3 regions of the Synechococcus sp. WC10meta genome follow, and region 1 is predicted to be linked to each of the others. Evidence: predicted binding sites of a transcription regulator. Region 1 holds the regulator's gene; each other region holds the start of a gene.
What was found. The regulator NtcA, encoded in region 1, controls nitrogen genes in cyanobacteria. The targets are predictions, from matches to a motif close to GTANCNNNNGNTAC.
Positions count from the first base shown of each region.

Region 2: NW804_RS03225 (ferredoxin--nitrite reductase) is a predicted target of NtcA. The motif match lies at 2,829-2,842, and genes of this name have one in related genera.
Region 3: glnA (type I glutamate--ammonia ligase) is a predicted target of NtcA. The motif match lies at 3,925-3,938, and genes of this name have one in related genera.

Region 1 is NZ_JANSHF010000011.1:33,872-41,755, forward strand. It holds gene psbV2 (photosystem II cytochrome PsbV2) at 1-204, opposite strand, end outside; gene psbV (photosystem II cytochrome c-550) at 204-740, opposite strand; gene NW804_RS07185 (hypothetical protein) at 992-1,879, shown strand; gene NW804_RS07190 (hypothetical protein) at 1,887-3,011, opposite strand; gene NW804_RS07195 (M61 family metallopeptidase) at 3,093-4,895, opposite strand; gene ntcA (global nitrogen regulator NtcA) at 5,070-5,741, shown strand; gene leuB (3-isopropylmalate dehydrogenase) at 5,774-6,889, opposite strand; gene petD (cytochrome b6-f complex subunit IV) at 7,035-7,547, opposite strand; gene petB (cytochrome b6) at 7,615-7,884, opposite strand, start outside.
Region 2 is NZ_JANSHF010000004.1:61,590-69,473, reverse strand. It holds gene NW804_RS03240 (TonB-dependent hemoglobin/transferrin/lactoferrin family receptor) at 1-422, shown strand, start outside; gene NW804_RS03235 (energy transducer TonB) at 469-1,791, shown strand; gene NW804_RS03230 (ABC transporter substrate-binding protein) at 1,824-2,723, shown strand; gene NW804_RS03225 (ferredoxin--nitrite reductase) at 2,900-4,453, shown strand; gene NW804_RS03220 (CmpA/NrtA family ABC transporter substrate-binding protein) at 4,486-5,808, shown strand; gene ntrB (nitrate ABC transporter permease) at 5,942-6,895, shown strand; gene NW804_RS03210 (nitrate ABC transporter ATP-binding protein) at 6,950-7,884, shown strand, end outside.
Region 3 is NZ_JANSHF010000002.1:66,899-74,782, forward strand. It holds gene recG (ATP-dependent DNA helicase RecG) at 1-11, shown strand, start outside; gene purL (phosphoribosylformylglycinamidine synthase subunit PurL) at 23-2,317, shown strand; gene trxB (thioredoxin-disulfide reductase) at 2,327-3,745, opposite strand; gene glnA (type I glutamate--ammonia ligase) at 4,029-5,453, shown strand; gene NW804_RS01690 (hypothetical protein) at 5,712-6,251, shown strand; gene NW804_RS01695 (SDR family oxidoreductase) at 6,325-7,050, shown strand; gene recR (recombination mediator RecR) at 7,278-7,877, opposite strand; gene NW804_RS01705 (YbaB/EbfC family nucleoid-associated protein) at 7,882-7,884, opposite strand, start outside.

The DNA of each region.
Region 1 (7,884 bases):
CGGAGTAAAGGTAAGGGTGTGTCCCTCCGCATCCCAGGGCAGCTCCACCGGCCCAGTTGCCCGCAGATATTGGCTCACGTAGGGATCCACGCGGGCCAGCGCTGGGCTAGCCAACCCCAGCCAAACTAGGAGCAGGATCCCCGCCCACCTCCAGGCCGGCTGAGGGATCCGCCACCGCTTTGCCCCTTGAGTTTGCCCAGGCATCAGAGATAGGCCGAAAGGTCACTGTGGGATTCGCTCTTGGTGCCGCCCCAGCCGGGCACCGTCTTGGCCTGAACCAAGATATAGCCAGCAATTAACTTCAGATCCTCCTCGGTAAGGTTGCGCAGGCGGGGATACTCGCTCAAGAGCTGCGTGTTGGGATGGTATTCCACCAGGGACTCTACCCCGTCGTAGGTGACTGGGTTTTTGATGTAGTCCACGATTGCCAGCACGTTATCGCGAGGAGGTGTTGCCCCCGCCAGATCCGCAAGCTTCAAGGTCACATCTGGGTTGGGAAGGGTTTGACCCCCCACATGGCACTGGGCACAGGTTTTGTTAAAAAGTTGCTTGCCGCGGGCCAGTTGCGCCTCGGTAAAAGTAATGGTTTCAGTTGGCGACAGGGGTACCGGAGGGATCTGCCTAGCTGCCAGGGCCGGCCACCCAGCAAACCCAGCCAGCCCCAGCGCCAGAATGCAAATCAACAGCCGCCGACGCGCCGCTGCCAGCGCTTTCTGGAAAGAAAAGGATTTGCTAAACATGGGTCTCCATCAATGACTTCAAAAAGGGCGTCAGCTTTGCTCCAGCGACAAACCCGACACCCGGATCTAAGGATAGACCATTGGGGATCACTTGCAGACAGGATTTTGGCTTCCCTTTCCCTTCATTGGAGTGTTAAGTTTAATTGCAAATTCAGGATCTCCAGCAGCTAGGATTGGCCTTTGCGACAACAGCTAGCATAAAGCTTAGCCTGCCGATCTGGAGGTTCTGGAGCCGAGTTCTAGGATTGCCCATGTCATCTTTCCGGTTCCAGCCGTTGCGGGTGGCCTTCACCTGTGCAGATCCCAGCCAAGTGCCGATCTCTGTTGACGAGTTGGTAGCGGCTCTGCCGGCCTCGCCGCTTCTGGCCTACACTGAACCGGAAACGGCGGCTCTGCGGGTAGAGATGCTGCCGGATGCAACCTATTACTTCTACCGCCGCGGAGAAGACGTGGCCCTGGCGGCTTTCCGCATCCCAGTGAAAAAGCTGCAGGCTCTGCCCCGCAAGCTTGTGCGGCTGTTGGAGCACGTGGCCGCCTTCGACAACCTCCTCAACCTGCAACCGGCTAGCGACGCCCTAAGCAATGTCCTGGAAGTGGAGTTTCTGCAACTGGAAACGCCAGCCAGCGGCTCCAGGCCCGCCGAGGTCAGACCCCTGCCGCGGGATCCCCAAGGCCAGCTGCAAATCCAGGCAGGCCGCAACCTCGCCATCGCCTTGCGCAATAAGGCCCCCACCCCAGTGCATGTCTATGTAACAGTCTTTGACGAACGGCAGTGCAGCGTCGGCTTGGTCTATCCCTACCAGCCGGACTTTCCTACTCGCCTGCGCCCCAGCGAAAGCGTGTTGGTCGGCTCTGGCCCTCGCTATCTGCTGCAGATGCAACTGCCCGAAGAGGCAGAGACAGCGGTGGATCGCTTCAAAATCTGGGTCAGCACTACTGGCATGCAGCCGGGCATCATGGCAATGCCCCCTCTGGGGCAAAGACTGGAGCCCCCCTCTGACGATCCCTATGGCTCCGGATCCCGTCTGGATAGAGAAGTCAGGCTGGCCATTCTGGGCAAGGCGGGCAGCACGCCCATGCCAGCTTTTGCCGAGGATCCCTGGTGGTGTATGGAGCAGGCTGTCAAGGTGGTAGCTTAGACTGGGCCTACCTCCTCACAATTCTGTACAGCAGAGACTCAACCTCCTCGACACTAATAGCTGAAAGATTATAGGAGGAGTAGATCCTACTTCTCGTCTCTTGATCAACATCTGCCAAGACCAGAAAGACTTGATCTGGGCCGAGACCCATTTCGGAGGCGAGCCAAGAGTACTTCTCTATACAGTCTCTATAGCTGCCGGTCTTCGACTCTATCCAGTAGAATCGGTTGTTAATGTGGAAGAAGAGATCGATCTCAAAGTCGCTACCGTCGGGCAAAGTAACTTCCGCATTTGCGATGTAGGAAAAATCGATCTTCTGTCCCTGATCTCTAGCAAACTTGATCAGTTGCTGTTTGACATATCTCTCCAGCCAATCTCCAGATAGGAACTTGATTGCCTCTGGAGACTTGCTTAGCTTTACCCTCAGGTTTTTGGAGGATTTTGAGTAGTTATATTCCTCTAAGAAATTAACCTTATGTAGAGTGGAAGCAAGTTGGCAGCTATAACTTATCACTTCCGGGGAGTTGCCTTTTAAGCAAAGAGTTAAGGCCTTTTCTTCTCCAATGCCAGATTTAATTTCTTTGTAAAGCTTCTCGATCAGCGAGTACCTCTGACCCATAAGGTTTGATATCCAGTTCAGCTTGTTATCGAGTTCTCCTTCTGCATCGGCTTTTTTACTAGATGGGATCAGGTTCTTCATCCTTATGTTCCTAGACCACAGAAATACCCCTATTTTCACCTGTTCACGGCTAATCGTCTCTGGCGGCAAACTCTTGAGTCGCGCGCCAGCAGTTCGCTCGTTAGTTTCCTTCGTCTTTTGAAGGCTAGAACTTGAGCTTAGATTCTGGGAAATTTTTTCTGTACTTTCTAATAGCCTGCTCAGGATATTCTGCTGGTTACTTATGTTCTTAACTAGCTGACTTCTGTACTCAGCTAAATGCTGAAGGAAGTTTTGGTAACTTTCGGACAGACTTTCTGAGATATGAAGTTTGAAGCCCTCAAGATCAGCTTGTAACTTTCTTAGAATCTCATCCAGTAACTGACTATTAGCTCTTTGAGTGAGCCTACAGGTATAAACGCCCAGGCAGAAACCAATAGCCAATCCAATTAGAAGACCTAAAAGCAGAGTCATCTTCCCTTGATCCTATTTTCTTTAACCTAACTCAGGAGTTGTGAACAGCTAGGAAGATTTTAAAGCATTGCTACCTCCTGCTTACTCTTGAGCCAGAAGGGATCCCAACCAGCTTTGTTGGAGCGCTTTCTGGGCGGGAGTGAGCTCAGGCAAGGCCTCGAGGGTGTACACATCCGGGCGGGGTGGATCCAAGGGGATCCAAAAGTGCTTTAACTGATTGCCTTGGAAGACGCTAAGACAGATGGTTTGGTGGGGCTGATAGGCTGCCAGGCGCTCCGGCAAGGTGGCGGCGCTTACCCGAAAGCCATCCAAAGCCACCAGCTCGTCGCCAGCCCAGATGCCTGCTTTTTGAGCCGGGGAGCCCATCTCGACGGCGCTGATGCGGTTGCCCTCGCCGTTGAAGTTCAAGCCCAGGTAGGGAGGAGGGTTGGGGCGGCTAAAGTGGGCCTTGAGGGTGAGGCCAAACGGATGGAGGTAGGTGTCGTAGTCCAGTTCTTCCGTGCCTTCCACGTAGGCGGCAAAAAAGCGCCCAAGGTCGACACCGGCTGCTCGCTCAAAGGCCTCCCGCAAGTCCTGGTAAGTATAGCCTTTCTCAAACCGGCCAAAGCGCTGCCACAAATCCCGCATGGCCGTGTCCAGGGATCCCCGCCCCCTTGAAAGGTGGCGAATGTGCAGATCTAGCAGCCAGCAGACTAAAGCGCCCTTGAGGTAATAGGAAACCTGGCTGTTGAGGCTATTTTCGTGGGGGCGGTAGAGCTTGATCCAAGCATCGAAACTGGCCTCCTGCAGCGATTGTACGACTCGACCTGGCGTGCGCTGTAGCCGGCTGATTTGCTCAGATAGGATCTGCAAAAACTCTTTGGCACTGAGGATCCCTGCTCGCAGCAAGATAACATTTTCGTAGTAGCTGGTTGCCCCTTCGCAGAACCAGAGGCAGTCCACATAGTTTTCTTGGTTGTAGTCAATTTTCTCCAAAGCTAGAGGGCGCAGCCGCTTGACGTTCCAAGCATGGAAAAGCTCATGGGCCAGCAGCGCCAAAAAGCGGCGGTAGGACTGAGGCTGATGCAGCTCTAGTCCAGAATAGTTGAGGGTGGCACTGTACTTGTGTTCTAGGCCACCAAATCCCCCGGCCGACAAATGCACAATAAACCAGTAGCGGTCGTAGGGCAGCCCGCCAAAAAACGCTGCCGTGGTTCGGACAATTTTCTCGGCATCGGCCACTGCTTGATCCAAATTCAGGGTGCCCGCTCCCCAGACCACGAAGTAGTGCGGGATCCCTTCCACTGCAAACGAGCGCAACTGGTGCAAGCCCACTTCCACTGGGCTGTCTGCCAGCTCGTCGTAGTCTTCAGCAAAGAAAGACTGGCCAGCGCTAGGATCCCCTGGGGAAGGAGAGGCCAGGGGCCGCAGGCTGGTGGCAATGCGCCAGTCGGGGTGGGGAGGGATCACGGTCAGCGTATAGGGCTCCCGCTCGCGGCCAGGCACGTAGAGAAAGAGCGCCGCCCCATTGAAATAGGCGTGGGTGAGATCCAGATGGTTGGTGCGCACCGTCAGCTCATAGGCATAGACCCGATAGCGGACTGTAACCGCCGAACACCCAGGTGGGTCTACCTCCCAGGTGTTTTTATCAACCTTTCGCCAGTCCAAAGGGCTCCCTTGCTCGCTCAGGGCCTGAAACTCCTGTACATGGCGGGCATGCTCCCGCACTAGGTAGGATCCCGGCGTCCACACTGGCAGCCGCAGCCGCAGGGGCACCTCTGGTTCCACTTCGCGAATCTGCAGCTCCACCTCCAAGAGGTGACTGGCTGGCTCTGGCATCCGCACCGTAAAGTGCTGACGGCTAGGGCGAGAAGGGGTGGCAACCTCAGCCGGCGGGATCCCCATACAACCTTCCCTTGTCGCAACAAAGGAACGTAGCTCTTGCTACAAAGATATCCAGGCAGAGCCTCTTAAGTTTAGGGTAGTCTTCGAGTCGTGGGCAGCTCGATCCAGGTGCCCCAAGCTAACCTCTGGGGTTGATCCTAGAGATAAACTGACCTTGAAAGGTTGACGAATCTCGTGGTGGCCGTCGCAGAAAAATCTCTCATTGCAGCTTTTAAGCAGTTAGGAGGATCTCGCCATCCTCCGGTTATCGAGACTTATGAACGCGGCAAGACCATTTTTCTCCCCGGCGATCCGGCGGAGCGGGTTTACTTTTTGGTCAAAGGGGCGGTTAAGCTCTCGCGGGTGTACGAAAGGGGGGAAGAAATTACCGTTGCCCTCCTGCGGGAGAACAGTATTTTTGGTGTGCTCTCCTTCATTACCGGGCAGCGCTCCGACCGCTTCTATCACGCCGTAGCTTTTACTCGCGTCGAGCTGCTTTCTCTGCCCATCGAACAGGTGGAAAAGTCTGTACGGGAGAACGCTGAGCTGGCCATGTTGCTGCTTAAGAGCTTGGCTTCCCGTATCCTGCAGACAGAGATGATGATTGAAACCCTGGCCCACCGCGACATGGCCTCCCGCCTAGTTAGCTTTTTGTTGATCCTCTGCCGCGACTTCGGGGTGCCTGGCCCCAATGGCGTAACCATCGACCTCAAGCTGTCTCACCAGGCTATTGCCGAAGCCATCGGATCAACCCGCGTCACCATTACCCGTCTCTTGGGAGAGTTGCGCAAGAAAAACTACATTTCTATCCACAAGAAGAAGATCACTGTCCACGACCCCATCCAGCTTAGCCATCGCTTTACCTAGGGGGCCAGCTCTCAACGGCTGAGAGACACCTGCTAGGAGGCGGGCAGCTGAGCCAGGGCAGCCAGGATCTTTTCCCCCATTTCCCGGCAGCCGACCAGGGTCATCCCCTCCGAGTAGATGTCGGCGGTGCGGTAGCCCTGGGCCAAAACCGCCTCGACGGCCTGTTCGATGCGGTCAGCAGCTTGGGGCTGATCCAAGGAGTAGCGCAGTAGCATTGCCCCAGAAAGCACCTGGGCAATGGGGTTGGCCTTGTCTTGGCCGGCAATATCCGGAGCTGAGCCATGGACTGGCTCATAGAGGCCTGGGCCGGTAGCTCCCAGAGAGGCAGAAGGCAACATGCCAATGGAGCCAGTTAGCATGGCCGCCTCGTCGGAGAGGATATCCCCAAAGAGGTTTTCTGTCAGGATGACGTCAAACTGCTTTGGCCAGCGCACCAACTGCATGGCCGCGTTGTCGACATAGAGGTGGGAAAGCTCTACGTCAGGGTATTCGGCGGCAATGGCGGTAACCCGCTCCCGCCACAGTTGCGACACCTCCAGCACATTGGCCTTATCCACCGAGCAAAGCTTGCGCCGTCGCTTGCGGGCCAGTTCAAAAGCTACGCGGGCAATACGATCCACCTCGGCCTCGCTGTAGGCCATGGTGTTGACGCCGCGGCGGGACCCCTGGGCATCGACGAAGATCCCGCGGGGCTGACCAAAGTAGATGCCGCCGGTGAGCTCGCGTACCACCACCAGGTCGATCCCAGCAACTACCTCCGGCTTTAGGGAGGAGGCCTGCACCAGTTGGGGGAAGATCTTCACGGGGCGCAAGTTGGCAAATAGCCCCAAGCCGGCCCGCAAGCCCAGCAAAGCCTGCTCCGGTCGCTTCTGGCGCGGCAGGGTGTCGTACTTAAAGTCGCCAACCGCTGCCAAGTAAACGGCATCGCTTTCTTGGGCCATTTTCAAGGTCTCCGGGGGCAAGGGATCCCCCGTGGCCTCGTAGGCTGCTCCGCCAATTAGGCCCTCCTGCCACTGGAGGGAAAACCCCATCTGAGCGGCAACGGCGTCCAAAACTGCTCGACCCACCTGCATAATCTCAGGGCCGATCCCATCGCCGGCTAGGGCAGTAATCCGATAGGTTTGAGCAGCAGAAGAAGAAACGCTCATGGGCGATCCCCGCAAGAGGAGTGCGTAGCGATATTACCATCCCCTTGCCCAAGGTCTGCCGAAAAGTCCCCCGGGAAAGTTCCCCTAAAAAAAGTGCAGCTTGGCCATCAGCCTGCTGCACCTAGAGTTATCAATATTCGGCTCTCTAGAACAGGCCCAGGGTAACCCACTTGTCCAGCGGCAGAGTGGCGCCAATGCCTAGATACAGGGTTACCAAAGTGCCAATCAAAAACACCGTCGTCGCCACTGGACGGCGCAGCGGGTTCTGGAACTTGTTGACGTTTTCAATGAAAGGCACAAACAAAAGGCCCACGGGAATAGCCAACATCAGGGCAATGCCCAGCAGCTTACTGGGAACAACGCGCAAAATGTGGAACACAGGGTAGAGGTACCACTCGGGAAGAATTTCCAGGGGCGTGGCAAAGGGATCTGCCGGCTCGCCTACACCCGCGGGATCCATAACCGCCAGGCCGACAATCACCCCAATGGTGCCCAGGATGACCACCGGGAACATAAAGAGCAAGTCGTTGGGCCAAGCGGGCTCCCCGTAGGTCATGTGGCCCATGTTCTTCTTCAGCTTGGCCAAAACTTTGGGGTTGTCCAGGTCAACTTTGCGTGTAATAACCTCAGTCGCCAGCGCTTGCTTCGAGACAGGCATAGCAGTTCTCCTTGTCTGGGGCAAAAGGGTTGAGCAAGGGAAAGTAGGGGATCCAACCAGCCCTGGATCACAGGGGTCCAGAAATGCCCTGGCGGCGGATCATCAAAAAGTGCATGGTCATGAAGACCGCCGTCAGCCAAGGCAGGACAAAGGTGTGCAAGCTGTAGAAACGAGTAAGGGTAGCTTGGCCAACAGCCTCGCCACCGCGGATAAGCTGAACCAGGGCATCACCCACCACTGGGATAGCGCTGGGCACTCCCGAGACGATCTTGACTGCCCAGTAGCCCACCTGATCCCAGGGCAGAGAGTAGCCCGTAACCCCGAAAGAAACCGTCAG
Region 2 (7,884 bases), on a different contig from region 1:
GCCTCAATGGCAGCTTTGCCTGGGCGGTGGGGGATAACCTCACCGAAAACAAACCCCTCCTTTCCATTGAGCCACTGACGGCAGTACTGGGACTGCACTACGACGATCCCAGCCAGATCTGGGGAGCCAGGTTGGTGGCCACGCTGGTGGCGGATCCCCGCGACCCGCAACGGGAGGTAGTGCAACCGAACCCCAACGCTCCACCTCAAATTCCGTTTGTGCCCAAGGGCTACACCGTGGTGGATCTGCTGGGCTACTACAACCTGGACGACAACTGGCAATTGAATTTCGGGGTGTTCAATCTCTTTGATGAAAAGTATTTTCTCTACTCCGAAACCCGCTCTCTCTTTGTCGGCCCTGAAGTGGAACGGCTGGCCCAGCCGGGACGGCATGCTGCGCTCAGTTTTTCCACCCGGTTTTAGGGGCCAAGACCCGAGGCCGTGTTTACTCTGGATCCTGCTCTAACCGATGCTTGCCGAGCCACCTGCCCGCACCCCCAAGGGATCCCTCTCTCTTCTTCGGAAGTCCTGTCCCCAGCTTTTGTGGCGACTGCAGGGGTGGTATTGGCAGCAGGCGGGCATGGCCTGGGAGGCGGGGCTGGCTTGGTTGGCGTTGTGGCTTTGGGCTGGCGCAAGAGAGAGCGGCTGGCTGGAGTGTGCCGAGGAGCTGCTGCAAGAGGCTTGGGTGGCCGGCTATAGCTGGGCTGCCCTCTGGACAGCTTGCCAGGAGGGGGAAGAGCCGCCGGGGACCGTCCTCCACCTGCGAGCCAGGGATCCCCGACCGCTGCGCTGGGAGGGGTTGATTTCCCTCCTCTTGCACCTGATGGCGCTGCTGGGGCTGGCTTGGTGGGGATCCCGGCCTTTATCAGACGCAGAACTCCGGATCCCAGTCACGCTTTTGCTGGAGGATCCCGAGCCACAGTTGCTCGAACCGGATTCAGAATCCATAGAATCTCTCCCACCAGAGCCAACAGCAGAGCCGCCCGGCCCGGCCCCGGAATCGCCCCCTGCAGACGATCTATCCCCACCGGAGCCTGTGCCCCAAGAGATCGAGATGCCAGCCATCCCGGAGGCTGAATCTTTGCTGGCCCTGCAAACTCCGACCCCTACGCCTCCACCGACCCCTACACCCATTCCCACGGCAAAGCCAGAACCCACCCCTACTCCTCCGCTGACCCCATTACCGACAGCCACCCCGCAACCCACTCCTCCGCCACAACAGCCCACCCCAACTCCGGCGGTTACCCCCACCTCTACAGCGACTCCACTCACCTCCGCCCCGGTTACCTCAAGCACCCCTCTGCCCCGCTTTACCCCCTTGATCCAAGGGATCCGTTCCAGCGTAAAGACTGCCGCCGCTCCGCCTTCCCCCGGCAGCGAGAGCAGATTGGGGCCAAGGGATCCTGAAACTGGGACACCTGGCGGTATAGGTGCAGCCCAACCCCATTCCTCTGCCCCAACACCTGCCACCCCCCCCAGTTCCTCCCCACCGACAGTGGCTGCCAACCCCCAGCCGGACGTCCTGGCCCGCCCGATCCCCGGTCGCAATCCTCCGCCCCCCTACCCTCCTCAAGCTCGCCGTCTCGGCCAACAGGGGCAGGTGCTGCTGCGGGCCAAGGTCAATGCCCAGGGGCAGGTGCAGCAGGTGGAGATCGCCTCTTCCAGTGGGTTTCCCGCCCTGGATAGGGCAGCGCAGGAGGCGGTGCAGCGGTGGGAATTCAGCCCGGCCTTGAGAAACAACGTCCCCATCGAGTCTTGGGTGGTGGTGCCCATCCAGTTCACCCTCAATTGATTGCTGTTTGGGAATTGTTTTGGAGATTGTCTATGCTGTCTCGTCTTTCTCGCCGTCAACTGTTCGCCTTTGGTCTGGCCAGCGTGGGGGCCTGGGGAATGGGGCGTTTGGCCCAAGCCCAAGGTCGGATCCCTCAGGAGCTACTCCTGTCAGCAAGACAGAGTCCTTTTCGTCGGGTAGTCAGCCTCACCACCTTGACTGCCGATATCCTCTATCGCTTGGCCCCCGATAGGTTGGTAGGGATCCCTGCCAGTCGTTTGTTGGAGGAGGATCCCCGCTTCCAAGGCTTGACCCGCCTGGGGCTGGGCAACCAACCCAACCTGGAGCAGATTGTGGCCCTACAACCGGACTGGGTGGTGGGGGCCAGTGGCTTTCACGAGGCTCTGGCAGAACGGCTGCAGGAGCTGGGGATCCCCACCTACCTCACCCGCGTGGACAGTTGGGCTGCTTTGGAAGAGACGATTGCCACCCTGGCTGCTGCTTTGGGGGCGGATCCCGATCCCTTGCTGCGGCAGTATGGATCCCTTTTGCCCCAGGAACTGCCCCGCGTTCGACCCAAAACCTTGCTCTTGGTGGGCACCCAGCCGATTCTTTCTCCCAACCGGCAAAGCTGGGCCGGGGATCTGCTGGAACGCTTTGGCGCGGACAATCTCACCGCTACTTTGCAAAGCCAAGGGCCTTTTCGGGGCTACGTCACCCTTTCGGCAGAGCGCATCCTGGAAGCCAACCCAGAAGTTCTGCTGGTGGTCAACCCGGAGGCGGCGGATCCCTTGGCGTTTTTCCGTTCCCGCCCCTTTTGGAATCGGTTGCAAGCCGTCCAAACTGGGAAAGTTTATGGATTTGACTACTACGGCTTGGTCAATCCCGGCACCCTGGAGAAGATCAGGGCAGCCTGCGAGCAGTTGGCTAGGGTTCTTTTGAAGGTGGGATAGAGGGGCAGTAAACGCTGTTTTTCCTAGCAGGGGAAAGGGGATCCCCCTCTCCTATGCATAAACCACAACTTAGCTATGCCGAAATCGCATAGCTCGTTAAGAAGTGTAACGCCAACTACCAAAGTCAATGGTTCGTCATCGCTAGGATAGGCGGCGTTCATCCCACGGCAGCGATCATGGCGAACCAGTTTGAACGCCTTAAAAGCGAGAAGGATGGGCTGGCGGTTAAGGACGAGCTGGAAGCTTTTGCCCAAATGGGCTGGGAGAACATCCCCGAAGACGACCGAGATCACCGCCTCAAGTGGCTGGGGATCTTCTTTCGCAAGCGCACCCCTGGCCAGTTCATGCTGCGGCTGCGCCTGCCCAATGGGATCCTGACCAGCGGCCAAATGCGCAAGTTGGCCGAGATCCTCCGCCCCTACGGCCAAGATGGCGTAGCCGACATCACCACTCGGCAAAACCTGCAACTGCGGGGCATTCCCATTGAGGACATGCCTCAGGTTCTGCGGCAACTCAAGGAGGTGGGCCTGACCAGCATCCAGTCAGGCATGGACAACGTGCGCAACATCACGGGATCCCCTCTGGCCGGTATCGACCCGGATGAGCTGATCGACGTGCGCGGCCTCACTCGCAAAGTGCAGGACATGGTAACCAACAACGGCGAGGGCAACCCTTCCTTCACCAACCTGCCGCGCAAGTTCAACATCGCCATCTGCGGTTGTCGCGACAACTCGGTGCATGCCGAGATCAATGACCTGGCTTTTGTGCCTGCTTTCAAAGAGGGCAAGCTGGGCTTCAACGTCTTGGTGGGAGGCTTTTTTTCGGCCCGCCGCTGTGCCGAGGCCATCGGGCTGGACGTTTGGGTAGATCCCCGCGATGTGGTTCCTCTATGTGAGGCGGTGCTGCTGGTCTATCGGGATCACGGCCTGCGGGCCAACCGGCAAAAGGCGCGGCTGAGGTGGCTCATTGACGAGTGGGGCCTGGAGAAGTTTCGGGTGGCGGTGGAGCAGCAGATTGGCCACCCTCTGCCCAGAGCGGCGGAAAAAGACGAGGTGGTCTGGCACAAGCGGGATCTGCTGGGAGTACACGCCCAAAAGCAACTGGGCCTTAACTTTGTAGGCCTGCACGTGCCTGTCGGGCGGCTCAACGTCCCGGAGATGAGGGAGCTGGCTCGCTTGGCGGAGGTGTACGGCTCCGGAGAGCTGCGGCTAACGGTGGAGCAGAACGTGCTCATCCCCAATGTGCCCGACTCGCGGGTGGGGCCGCTTCTCCAAGAGCCGCTCTTGAAAAAGTTCTCCCCCAACCCGGGACCCTTGCAGCGGGGGTTGGTGTCCTGTACGGGCAACCAGTTTTGCAACTTTGCCCTCATCGAGACCAAAAACCGCGCCGTGGCCCTGATGGAAGAGCTGGAAGCCGAGCTAGAGATTCCTCAAACGGTGCGCATCCACTGGACAGGCTGTCCCAACTCCTGCGGCCAGCCCCAGGTGGCCGATATTGGCCTCATGGGCACCACCGTTCGCAAGGACGGCAAGCCGGTGGAGGCGGTGGACATCTACATGGGAGGAGAAGTGGGCAAAGACGCCAAGCTGGGCGAATGCGTGCGCCAAGGGATCCCTTGCGAAGACCTCAAGCCCGTCTTGGTGGAGCTGCTGATTGAGCACTTCGGGGCCAGGCCGCGTCGTGATCCCTCGGCTGCTCAGACCTCTGCTTCCCCCTTGATGACCTACTAGGCAGTTTGTCGTTCGAAATTTTGGAGGTTGTGATGTCTAAGCTATTCAACACTTCCTCTCCCATCTCCCGTCGCCGGTTTTTGGCTGGGGCAGCTGCCCTTGCGGCTGGAGCAGCTACGGCTGGGATCCCCCGCGCCCAATCCCAATCCTTGGGGCAGGGCTACTGGGTAGCTCAAGCTGATACCCCAGAAACCACGCGAGCCAGGCTGGGATTTATCGCCCTCACCGATGCTGCCCCCCTCATCATTGCCAAAGAGAAGGGGTTTTTTGCCAAGTACGGCATGAAAGACGTGGAGGTGGTCAAGCAGGCCTCTTGGGGCACCACCCGCGACAACTTGGTGCTGGGATCCGCCGCCGGCGGCATCGATGGGGCGCACATTCTCAGTCCCATGCCCTACCTCATCACCACCGGCAAAGTTACCGATGGCAAGCCGGTGCCTATGTACATTTTGGCCCGTCTCAATCTCGACGGTCAATGCATCAGCATTTCCAACCAATATCGGGATCTGAAAATTGGCTTGGATAGTTCCCCCCTCAAAGCTAAGTTTGCCGAGTTGCGAGCAGCCGGCAAAGAGCCCAAATGCGCGATGACCTTCCCCGGCGGTACCCACGACATGTGGATGCGCTATTGGCTGGCGGCAGGCGGGATCGATCCCACCCGCGATGTCTCCCTCATTGTGGTGCCGCCGCCGCAGATGGTGGCCAATATGAAATCCAGAACCATGGAAGCCTTCTGTGTGGGCGAGCCTTGGAATGCCCAGCTGGTGAACCAAAAAGAGGGGTATACTGCCCTCACCACCGGCGAGCTATGGAACAACCACCCGGAAAAGGCCTTTGCCCTGCGGGCCGACTGGGTGGATGCGCACCCGAAAGCCACCCTGGCCCTGTTGAAAGCAATCCTAGAAGCCCAGATCTGGTGCGATCAGATGGAAAACAAAGAAGAAATGTGCCGCATCATTAGCAACCGTCGCTGGTTGGGGGTTCCCGTAGCGGATATCTTGGGCCGCGCCAAAGGCACTTTCGACTACGGCACCGGCAAGGTTGTTGAGAACAGCCCCCATTTGATGAAGTTCTGGCGAAATAGTGCTTCCTACCCCTTCAAGAGCCACGATCTCTGGTTCTTGACCGAAAACATCCGCTGGGGTTACCTACCTGCTGACACCGATACCAAAGCTTTGGTGAATAAGGTCAACCGAGAAGATCTCTGGCGCGAGGCCGCCAAAGCCATTGGCCAGCAGGCTGCTATTCCCCCCAGCACCTCCCGCGGCGTGGAAACCTTCTTCGATGGGGTGAAGTTCGATCCCGAAAATCCTGCCGCCTATCTGGAGAAGTTGGCGATTAAGAAGCTGGCCTAACTTGCTGACTTGCCTGAGTTGGTAACTGCCCAGGAGAGAAGGGATCCGCCAACTTCTACCTAGAGTGTTCAAGTTGAACCCCTTCTCTCTTGGGATCCCTCTAAGCTAACTTCAACCTCACTCCTAGTAGACTATGAGACTTCCCAAATCCGCCCTAAAGTTGAGCTACCACCTCTTGCGGATCTTCCTTTCCCTACTGGCTGGCCTAGGACAATGGCTGCTGAAAACTGGCCCAGGTTTTGCTCTTCAGGCCAACGCCGGCATTGGTTCACCCGCTAGCTCTACCTTTGCTTGGCGGCAACGGGTTCAGGTTTACAAGGTGCTGCGCCGCATTCTGTTGCCCGCCACGGCCATTCTAATCCTGCTCATTCTCTGGCAAGTTGCCTACAGCCGGCCCGGGGCCAACCTGCCCACACCTCTCCAAGTCTGGCAGGACACTTGGGATCCCCTCATTAAAGATCCCTTTTTTGACTATGGTGGCAATGCTAAAGGGCTGTTCTGGCAAATTTGGGCCAGCTTGCGGCGGGTGTTCATTGGGTTTGCCCTGGCCGGCTTGGTGGGGGTCGTGGGCGGCATGATCATTGGGGTTAACCGCTGGCTCTACGAGGCCTTGGATCCCATCTTTCAGGTGCTGCGCACAGTGCCACCTTTAGCCTGGCTGCCCATTTCCTTGGCCGCCTTTCGCGATGCCAATCCTTCCGCCATTTTTGTTATCTTCATCACTGCCCTCTGGCCTATTTTGATCAACACCATCGCTGGCGTGCAGCGGATCCCACAGGATTACCGCAATGTGGCCAGAATTCTGCGTCTGTCTGGCTGGAAGTATTTCTTCAAGATCGTCTTCCCGGCAACCGTGCCCTACATTTTTACTGGCTTGCGCATTGGGGTGGGCCTGTCTTGGCTGGCTATTGTGGCAGCAGAAATGTTAATTGGCGGCGTGGGCATTGGATTCTTCATTTGGGATGCCTGGAATAGCTCCCGCGTTAGCGAGATTATTCTAGCTTTGGTCTATGTTGGCCTAGTTGGACTGTTGTTGGATCGCATCACGGCTTGGATTGGCTCGCTAGTGGTGAGCGAAGATCACTAGGCTAAGTTTTCCTGCTCCCAACAATCCACTGCAAGGGATCCCTTAGGTAGCCTTATGAAGACCCAGCCCTACATCGAAGTTGATCATGTAGACAAAGATTTTCTCCTAGACAATGGAGAGATCTACCCTGCCCTGAGAGACATCCACATAGAGATCCAAAAAGGGGAGTTTGTCTCGCTCATTGGCCACTCCGGCTGTGGCAAATCGACCTTGCTCAATATCCTTGCCGGCTTAGAGAAGCCATCCCGGGGCGGTGTTCTCTTGGAGGGCCGGCAGGTGACGGATCCCGGGCCGGATCGCATGGTGGTGTTTCAGAACTATTCCCTGCTGCCCTGGTTGACGGTGCGGGAAAACATTGCTCTAGCCGTAGACGAGGTGCTGGGATCCCTTCCCAAAGCGGAGCGGAAGCAGATTGTGGAAGAGCACATCCGGCGTGTGGGGCTGCAGGGGGCAGCCGACAAGCGTCCGGCCCATCTGTCGGGGGGGATGAAACAGCGGGTGGCCATTGCCCGGGCTTTGGCCATTCGCCCCAGGGTGCTGCTGTTGGATGAGCCGTTCGGGGCCCTGGACGCCCTTACCCGCGGCAGCCTGCAGGAGCAACTGATGGAGATTGCCCAGGCCGAGCAGCTCACCTGCGTCATGGTGACCCACGATGTGGACGAGGCGCTTTTGCTTTCAGATCGAGTGGTGATGCTCACCAATGGCCCTGAGGCCCGCGTCGGCCAGATCTTGCGAATCCCGTTTCCCCGCCCCCGCCACCGCCTGGAAGTGGTGAATCACCCCGAGTACTACAGCCTGCGGGGCGAGATGATCTACTTTCTCAACCAGCAAAAGCGGGCCCGCCAGAAAACTCTCACCCGCGTGGCCATTGCCAAGGGGGGGCTGGAAAAAGTCAACTTGGCAATTGGCTTTGTGCCCCTCAACGACTGCGCCCCTCTGGTGGTGGCCCAAGAAAAAGGCCTGTTTCAAAAGCACGGTCTGGAACAGGT
Region 3 (7,884 bases), on a different contig from region 1:
TGTTGACTTAGCCTTGGTGCCTATGCCCCCTACCCCTGAAGAGCTGAAGCTCCACGGCCTCTCTTCCCAGGAGTATCAACAGATCCAACAGCAACTGGGCCGGGATCCCAACCCCACCGAGCTGGCCATGTTTGGGGTGATGTGGTCGGAGCACTGCTGCTATAAGAACTCTCGCCCTCTGCTGAAGAACTTTCCCACTGCGGGCGAGCGGGTGGTGGTAGGGCCGGGGGAAAATGCCGGCGTGGTGGATTTGGGGGATGGGGACTGGCTGGCCTTTAAGATCGAGTCCCACAACCACCCTTCAGCCGTGGAGCCCTTCCAGGGGGCGGCCACCGGCGTGGGGGGCATCCTACGCGATATCTTTACCCTGGGCGCCCGCCCCATTGCCCTGCTCAACTCCCTGCGCTTTGGGCCGCTGACGGATCCCCGCAACCGCCGCTTGATGGCCAGAGTGGTGGAGGGGATCGCCCACTACGGCAACTGCGTGGGAGTGCCCACGGTGGGGGGGGAAGTGGCCGTGGATCCCTGCTACAGCGGCAACCCTCTGGTCAACGTCATGGCTTTGGGGCTTTTGGAGACGCCAGCGGTGGTGAAGTCGGCAGCGCAGGGGGTGGGCAACCCTGTCTTGTATGTCGGCGCCACCACCGGGCGGGACGGGATCCGGGGGGCCAGCTTTGCCAGCGCCGAGCTGAAAGAAGATGCGCACCAAGACCGGCCAGCCGTGCAGGTGGGGGATCCCTTCCTCGGCAAATGTCTCATCGAGGCCTGCCTGGAAGCCTTTGCCACAGGAGCAGTGGTGGCCGCGCAGGACATGGGCGCTGCCGGGATCACCTGCTCCACCGCGGAGATGGCGGCCAAGGGAGGGGTGGGGATCCGCTTCGACCTCGACCGGGTGCCGGCCCGGGAAAGCGGCATGGAAGCTTGGGAATACCTCCTTTCGGAGTCCCAAGAGCGGATGCTGCTGGTGGTGCAGAAAGGCCGGGAAGCAGAGGTCATAGAGATCTTCCACCGCTGGGGCCTGCAGGCCAGCGTGGCTGGGGAAGTCATTGCCGAGCCGCTGGTGGAGATCTGGCACCAGGGATCCTGCGTGGTGCGAGTGCCGGCGCGGGCCTTGGCGGAGGATACCCCTGTATACGTCCGTCCCGTGTTGCCAGAGCCGCCAGAGTATGTGCAGGCAGCCTGGCAATGGGATCCCAGTACCCTTCCCCCCTGCGACCGGCAAGGGATCCACCTACCCCAGAAAACGCTGGCGTGGGAGCAGGTGCTGCTACAGCTTTTGGCAAGCCCCACCCTGGCCAGCAAAGCCTGGATCTATCGCCAGTACGACCACCAGGTGCAAAACAACACCGTCCTTTGGCCGGGACAGGGAGATGCGGCAGTCATCCGCATCCGCCCCCAAAAATTTGGCGTAGGCGAGGTGCCACCCCTGCAGGCTTCCCGCAAGGCGATTGCCGCCACCGTAGACGGCAATGGTCGCTGGGTGTACCTGGATCCCTATGAGGGGGCCAAAGCTGCGGTGGCCGAAGCCGCCCGCAACCTCTCCTGCGTGGGGGCAGATCCCTTGGCCGTAACCGACAACCTTAACTTCGGCAACCCGGAAAATCCGGTGGTGTACTGGCAGTTGGCCCTGGCCTGTCGGGGGATTGGGGATGCCTGCCGCACCCTGGGCACGCCGGTAACCGGGGGGAACGTCTCCCTCTACAACGAGAAGGGATCCCAGGCCATCTACCCCACTCCTGTCATCGGCATGGTGGGTCTCATTTCGGACTTGAAATTCATCTGTGGCCAGGGGTGGCAGCAAGAAGGGGATCTCATCTACCTCTTGGGATCCCAGGCCGTCACCAGCCTGGGGGGGAGTGAGTACTTGGCGGTCATTTACCAGAAAGTTACAGGCCGGCCCGCGCCGGTGGATCTGGAACTGGAAAGGCAGGTGCAAGCGGCCTGCCGCCACGGCATTCGGCAGGGGTGGGTGCGCTCTGCCCACGACTGCAGTGAGGGGGGACTAGCCGTGGCGCTGGCGGAAGCCTGCCTCAGCGGCGGACGAGGAGCCAAGATCTGGATCCCCTCTCCGTCTACCCGTTGGGATCTAGCTCTCTTTGGCGAGGGATCCAGCCGCATCCTCGTTTCCGTCGATCCAGCCCAGCACTCTCCTTGGGAAGCCTACCTAGAGTCGCAGCTTCCCCGCCAGTGGCAGCTTCTAGGACAGGTGGGCGGGCCCGCGGATCCCTTGGTGGTGACTACTGCAGAAGGGGATCCCGTGTTGTCGGTCTCTTTGGCAGCTCTACAGGCCGCCTACTCCAGTGCCTTTGCCGACTAGCTGGATAGACTAGGCTGATTCGGACAAGTTGGCTTGGATCACCTCGCGGTAGTGGGACTTGGGCTTGACGCCCACCACCTGGGCCACCAGCTCCTTGTTTTTGAAAAACTGCACCGTTGGCGTACAGGTTACCCCGCCGGCCTCGGCAATCTCCGGCTCCTTCTCGATATCGATCTCCACCACGTGCAGCTTGTCGGCAAACTCTTCGATGACCTTGTTCAGGATTGGCTTGAGGGCATGGCAAGGGGTACAGGTGGGAGCCGTGTACTTGACCATCAGCAGGCGATTGCTCTCATGGTAAAGCCGCCGCAGGGCATAGCCCCCTTCATGGCAAGTTTGGTTGAAGTCGAGGTCCTCTTGCACCTCCTGCTCAAAACCGGCCTCCTCGACAGCGGAGCCTCCCGCAGGCTCTACCTCGACAGCAGAAGCAAGTTCCGGCTGGCTCGGCGGGACAACGGGATATTCCTGAGCTAGACCTCGCTCCGAGAGCCAGCGCTCCGCCAGCATGGCTGCCATACAGCCGGTGCCGGCAGCGGTGATGGCCTGACGAAACTCGTGATCTTGCACGTCCCCAGCGGCAAATACCCCCTCCACACTGGTGGCTACAGAACCGGGGCGGGTGACAATGTAGCCAGCTTCATCCAGCTCCAGTTGCCCCTTGAACAAGTCCGTGTTGGGTTTGTGGCCAATGGCGTAGAATACCCCCCCTACCGCCATCTCCTGCAGCTCGCCGGTCTGGTTGTTGCGCACCCTCACGCCCGTCAGGCGCTGGCCGTCGCCCAGAACCTCTACCACCTCCGTGTGCCAGTGCACCGTAATCTTGGGGTGGTTGAGCACCCGCTCTTGCATGGCCTTGCTGGCCCGCATCTTGCCACTGCGCACCAGCATATGGACATGGGATCCAAACTTAGTTAGGTAGGTGGCCTCCTCACAGGCGGTATCGCCACCGCCAATCACCACCAGTTCCACTCCCCTGAACATGGGCATGGCCCCATCGCAGACAGCACAGGCCGACATGCCCCGGTTCCAGTAGATCTCCTCTCCAGGCAGGTGCAGGCGCTTGGCCATAGCCCCGGTGGCAATAATGAGGCTGTGGGTGCGCACTTCCCGTTCGTCAGAGCGGACTACAAAAGGCCGCTGGCTGAGATCCACAAAGGTGACATCCTCGGCGTACAGCTCCGCCCCCCACCGCTGGGCCTGAGCCCGCATGTTCTTCATCAGTTGGGGGCCGCTGATGCCCTCGGGAAAGCCCGGAAAGTTCTCCACCTCGGTGGTGGTCATCAGTTGCCCACCCGGGATCCCGCCCACTTGAAACCCCTCGAACACCACCGGCTTTAGGTTGGCACGCCCAGCGTAAATGGCCGCAGTCAACCCAGCAGGGCCCGAGCCAATAATGACCACATTCTCAACACGACCTTGGTTTGTCATTGCTCTATCTCTCCTTCTGCAACGGAACTGCTAAGTCAAACTCGTAATGACTACGCTTTAGCCTAACACGATTCCGCCGCCTCAAGGAGGCCAGGGCTTGTCAGTTTCATTTTCGTTCTCCTGCAGACTGCCGGTGAGCTGCTCTTTGACGAAGGGAAGGCTGGAACCAGGTCATCTTTGTATCAGAAGATACAAAAAGCTGGTGTCGGCCTTTCTAGGATGGGTGAGCGCTTTCGGCCTGTCTTAGTTTCAACCGCAACCCAAGTCAAGTTAGGAGAAAGGCATGGCATCCACCCCACAAGAAGTGCTCCAAATGATCCACGACAACAATATCCAGATGGTGGATCTCAAGTTTGTGGATCTCTTTGGCACCTGGCAGCATGTCTCCTTCCACTCTTCAATGCTGACGGAGCAAGCTTTTAGCGAAGGGCTGCCCTTTGATGGCTCCAGCATCCGGGGCTGGAAATCCATCAACGAGTCGGACATGTACATGGTGCCAGACCCCAAAACGGCCTGGATCGACCCCTTTTTCCAAGTGCCTACCCTCAGCCTCATCTGCAACATCATTGAACCCCGCACCGGCCAGCCCTACAGCCGTTGTCCTCGGAGCCTAGCCATGCGGGCTGTGGCTTACCTGCAATCGACAGGCATTGCCGATACGGCTTACTTTGGGCCCGAGGCGGAGTTTTTCATCTTTGAAGATGTACGGTTTGACCAAACTCAGAACGCCGGCTACTACTTCGTCGATTCCATTGAGGGCCGCTGGAACTCAGGCCGGGAGGAGAAAGGGGGCAACCTGGGCTACAAGCCGCGCTACAAAGAAGGCTATTTCCCTGTGCCGCCCACCGATGCCCACCAAGACCTCCGCACCGAGATGTTGCTAACCATGGCCAAGTTGGGGGTGCCCATCGAAAAGCACCACCACGAGGTGGCCACTGGCGGGCAAGGAGAGCTGGGCTACCGCTTTGCCGACCTGCTCACCTCTGCCGACTACATGATGATTTACAAGTACGTGATCCGGAACGTGGCTCGCAAGCACGGCAAGACGGTGACGTTCATGCCCAAGCCCCTCTTCAACGACAACGGCAGCGGCATGCACACGCACCAGTCTCTCTGGAAAGACGGCCAGCCCCTCTTCTACCAAGAAGGCAACTACGCGGATCTCAGCGAGATAGCTCTCTACTACATCGGCGGCCTCCTCAAGCATGCACCAGCCCTTCTGGCTTTCACCAACCCCACCACCAACTCCTACAAGCGCCTGGTGCCTGGGTTTGAGGCGCCGGTAAACTTGGCCTACTCGCAGGGCAACCGCTCCGCAGCCATTCGGATTCCGGTAACGGGCAAAAACCCCAAGGCCAAGCGGCTGGAGTTTCGCTGCCCAGATGCCACCTGCAACCCTTACCTTGCCTTCTCGGCTATGCTGATGGCTGGCTTGGACGGGATCAAGAACAAGATCCACCCCGGCGAGCCTCTCGACAAAGACATCTACGATCTGGAGCCGGAGGAGCTAGCCAAGATCCCCTCCACGCCCGGATCCCTGCTGGATGCTTTGGAAAGCCTGCAGAAGGATCACGACTTCTTGTTGGAGGGGGGCGTCTTCACTGAGGATCTCATCGAGACCTACATCGAGTACAAGATCGACAACGAGATCAACCCCATTAACCTGCGGCCTCACCCCTACGAGTTTGCCCTCTATTTCGACGCCTAATCGAGGTTTTCATCTAAAGCATTAGTTCTCGACCAAGGCTTTTGAACAGGATCCCTTCTTGCTGGAGGGATCCCTTTTTTGTGCCTGCTATGGTACTCTGGGTGGGGGTGCTGAGTTTACAAACTCAGGGGGGTTTGGATGGAATGGCTTATAGCTCTTATTATTTGTTTAGGCCCTCTGGCGCTTATCTATCTGGGGCATACCTATCTAGAGAAGTGGCGTCGAAAAGCCTTGGAGCGGGTAGCCAGGAGGTTGGGAATGTCGTTTTCGGCGGAGCTACCCGAAGGGATCCGATCCCGCTTGCTTCAGGCTGGCTTTTTCCAACGAAGCGGCGCTCGTTTCTACAACTCGATGTTCAAACGACTGAACGATGGAACCGAAATCGCCATCTTTGACTACAGCTGGAAGGATTCCAGAAGAAGAAGAAATTATTACTTGTCTGTTTTCTGGGCCTATTGCGAAGACCTACGGCTACCTCGTTTTCGGCTGCGCCCAGAAGTTCCCTTGTTCGACGACGTTGCTGAAGCTTTTGGCATGCAGGATATCAATTTCGAGAACCATCCCGACTTTTCTCGCCGCTACCTTTTGCGCGGAGAAGATGAGGCTAAGATTCGCCTGCGCTTCCATCCCAGTTTCCTCAACTTCTTGGAGCAGCATCCTCCTTGTTATGCGAAGGGATTCGGGCCGCAGCTTGTCATTTGGCGGGATTACCCACCACTGGAGACTCCAGAAAAAATGGCAGACTGGCTGCGCTTTGGGGAAGAATGGGTGCAGCGACTGCGGTTGCGTCGCGTTTAGGCTCCCTCGTCTTCGGCACTCAAGCAAGGCTGATCCCCAGGTATGATGGGGGAAAGAGTTTAAGAAACGTGAAGTGTCTCCGTTGTCCCAGGCAGTTGTTCTCGTGACAGGGGCCACAGGGGGAATTGGCAGTGCCCTTGTGCCTCTCTTGGCCCAGGCCGGAGCCCATCTAGTGCTGGCGGCGCGGCGAGAAGGGCCCCTGGCCACCTTGGCCGAGAAAGCAGTAGCTCTTGGGGCTGCTTCTGGAGTAGGGATCCCCACGGATGTAACCGACTACGCCCAGGTCGAGGCGCTGGTGACCCAAACGCTGCAGAGGCACGGGCGGATCGATGTGCTGATCAACCTGGCCGGCGCCGGCATCCTCAAACCTGCCCCGCAAATTACCCCCGCTGACCTGGAGCGGATGCTGGCGGTCAACCTCAAGGGCAGCTTCTACACCAGCCAACTGGTGGCCAACGCCATGCGGGAGCAGAAGTCCGGCCATATTCTCAACTTCCCCGGCATTCTGGGTCGCCACCCCATGGCCATGGCCTCGGCTTATTGTGCTGCCAAATTTGGCGTGGTCGGCTTTACCAAGTGCATGGCCGATGAGCTAAAGCGCTTTGGGGTGCGCTTTACCCTGTTTTACTTTGGCGGCATCGACTCGCCCTTTTGGGATCCCATCAGCCTCAAGGTGCAAAGGGACAAAATGCTCAGCCCCGCCACGGCTGCCGAGGCCATTCGCTTTGTCCTCACCCTGCCGGCCAATGCCGTGCCCAATGAGGTAGTGCTGCAGCCAGAGAGCCATCAGTTCCTCTAAGGCTTGCCGAGAGCACCTCCAGGCTAGAGGTGGGATCCCTGCTGGCTAACTTGGCAAGGCCCCTCTTGGCTGGGGGGCTAGAGAGCTACTTGCGGCTATTTGGGCAGAGTGTTTAGCGCCACCACCCGCCTCCCGGAACGCCTTGCCAGCTCTGATCCTATCTAGGAGAGTTTGGATCCTGGGCTTCACCGACTAGCTCCCCAGCCAGTCCTTCCGGCAGCCTGCTGCTACAGCTCCTGCCGCGCTTCCAAGGCTCGGGCCAGGGTAACCTCGTCGGCATACTCCAACTCCGATCCCATGGGCAGGCCAAAAGCTAGACGAGTCATGCGCAGGTTGGGGGCAACCGGCTTCAGGTAATCTTTAACCACATGCATGGTGACCTCCCCCTCCACACTGGGGCTGAGGGCAAAAATGAGCTCCTGGGGCTTCTCCCGCGCCACCCGTGCCACCAGTTCGCGAATGCGCAACTGCTCAGCCCCGATCCCATTCATGGGCGAGATCAAGCCCCCCAATACGTGGTAGAGACCCTTAAACTCGCGCGTTCGCTCTACGGCGATGAGATCCCTGACATCGGCCACCACGCACCAGAGCAGTCGGTCCCGCTGGGGGGAGCGGCAGATCTCGCAGGGATCCTCTGCCGACCAGTTAAAGCAGATGGAGCAGTGCTTAACGGTTTGCTTGGCTTCCAGCAGGGCCTGGGCCAGGGCCTCGACCTCGTGGGCGGGCCTGTTGAGCAAGTGCAAGGCGAGCCGCTGAGCGGTTTTGGAGCCAATGCCGGGCAGGCGCTGTAGCTCCTCGATTAGGCGAGCCAAAGGGCGAGTGTACACAGGACTA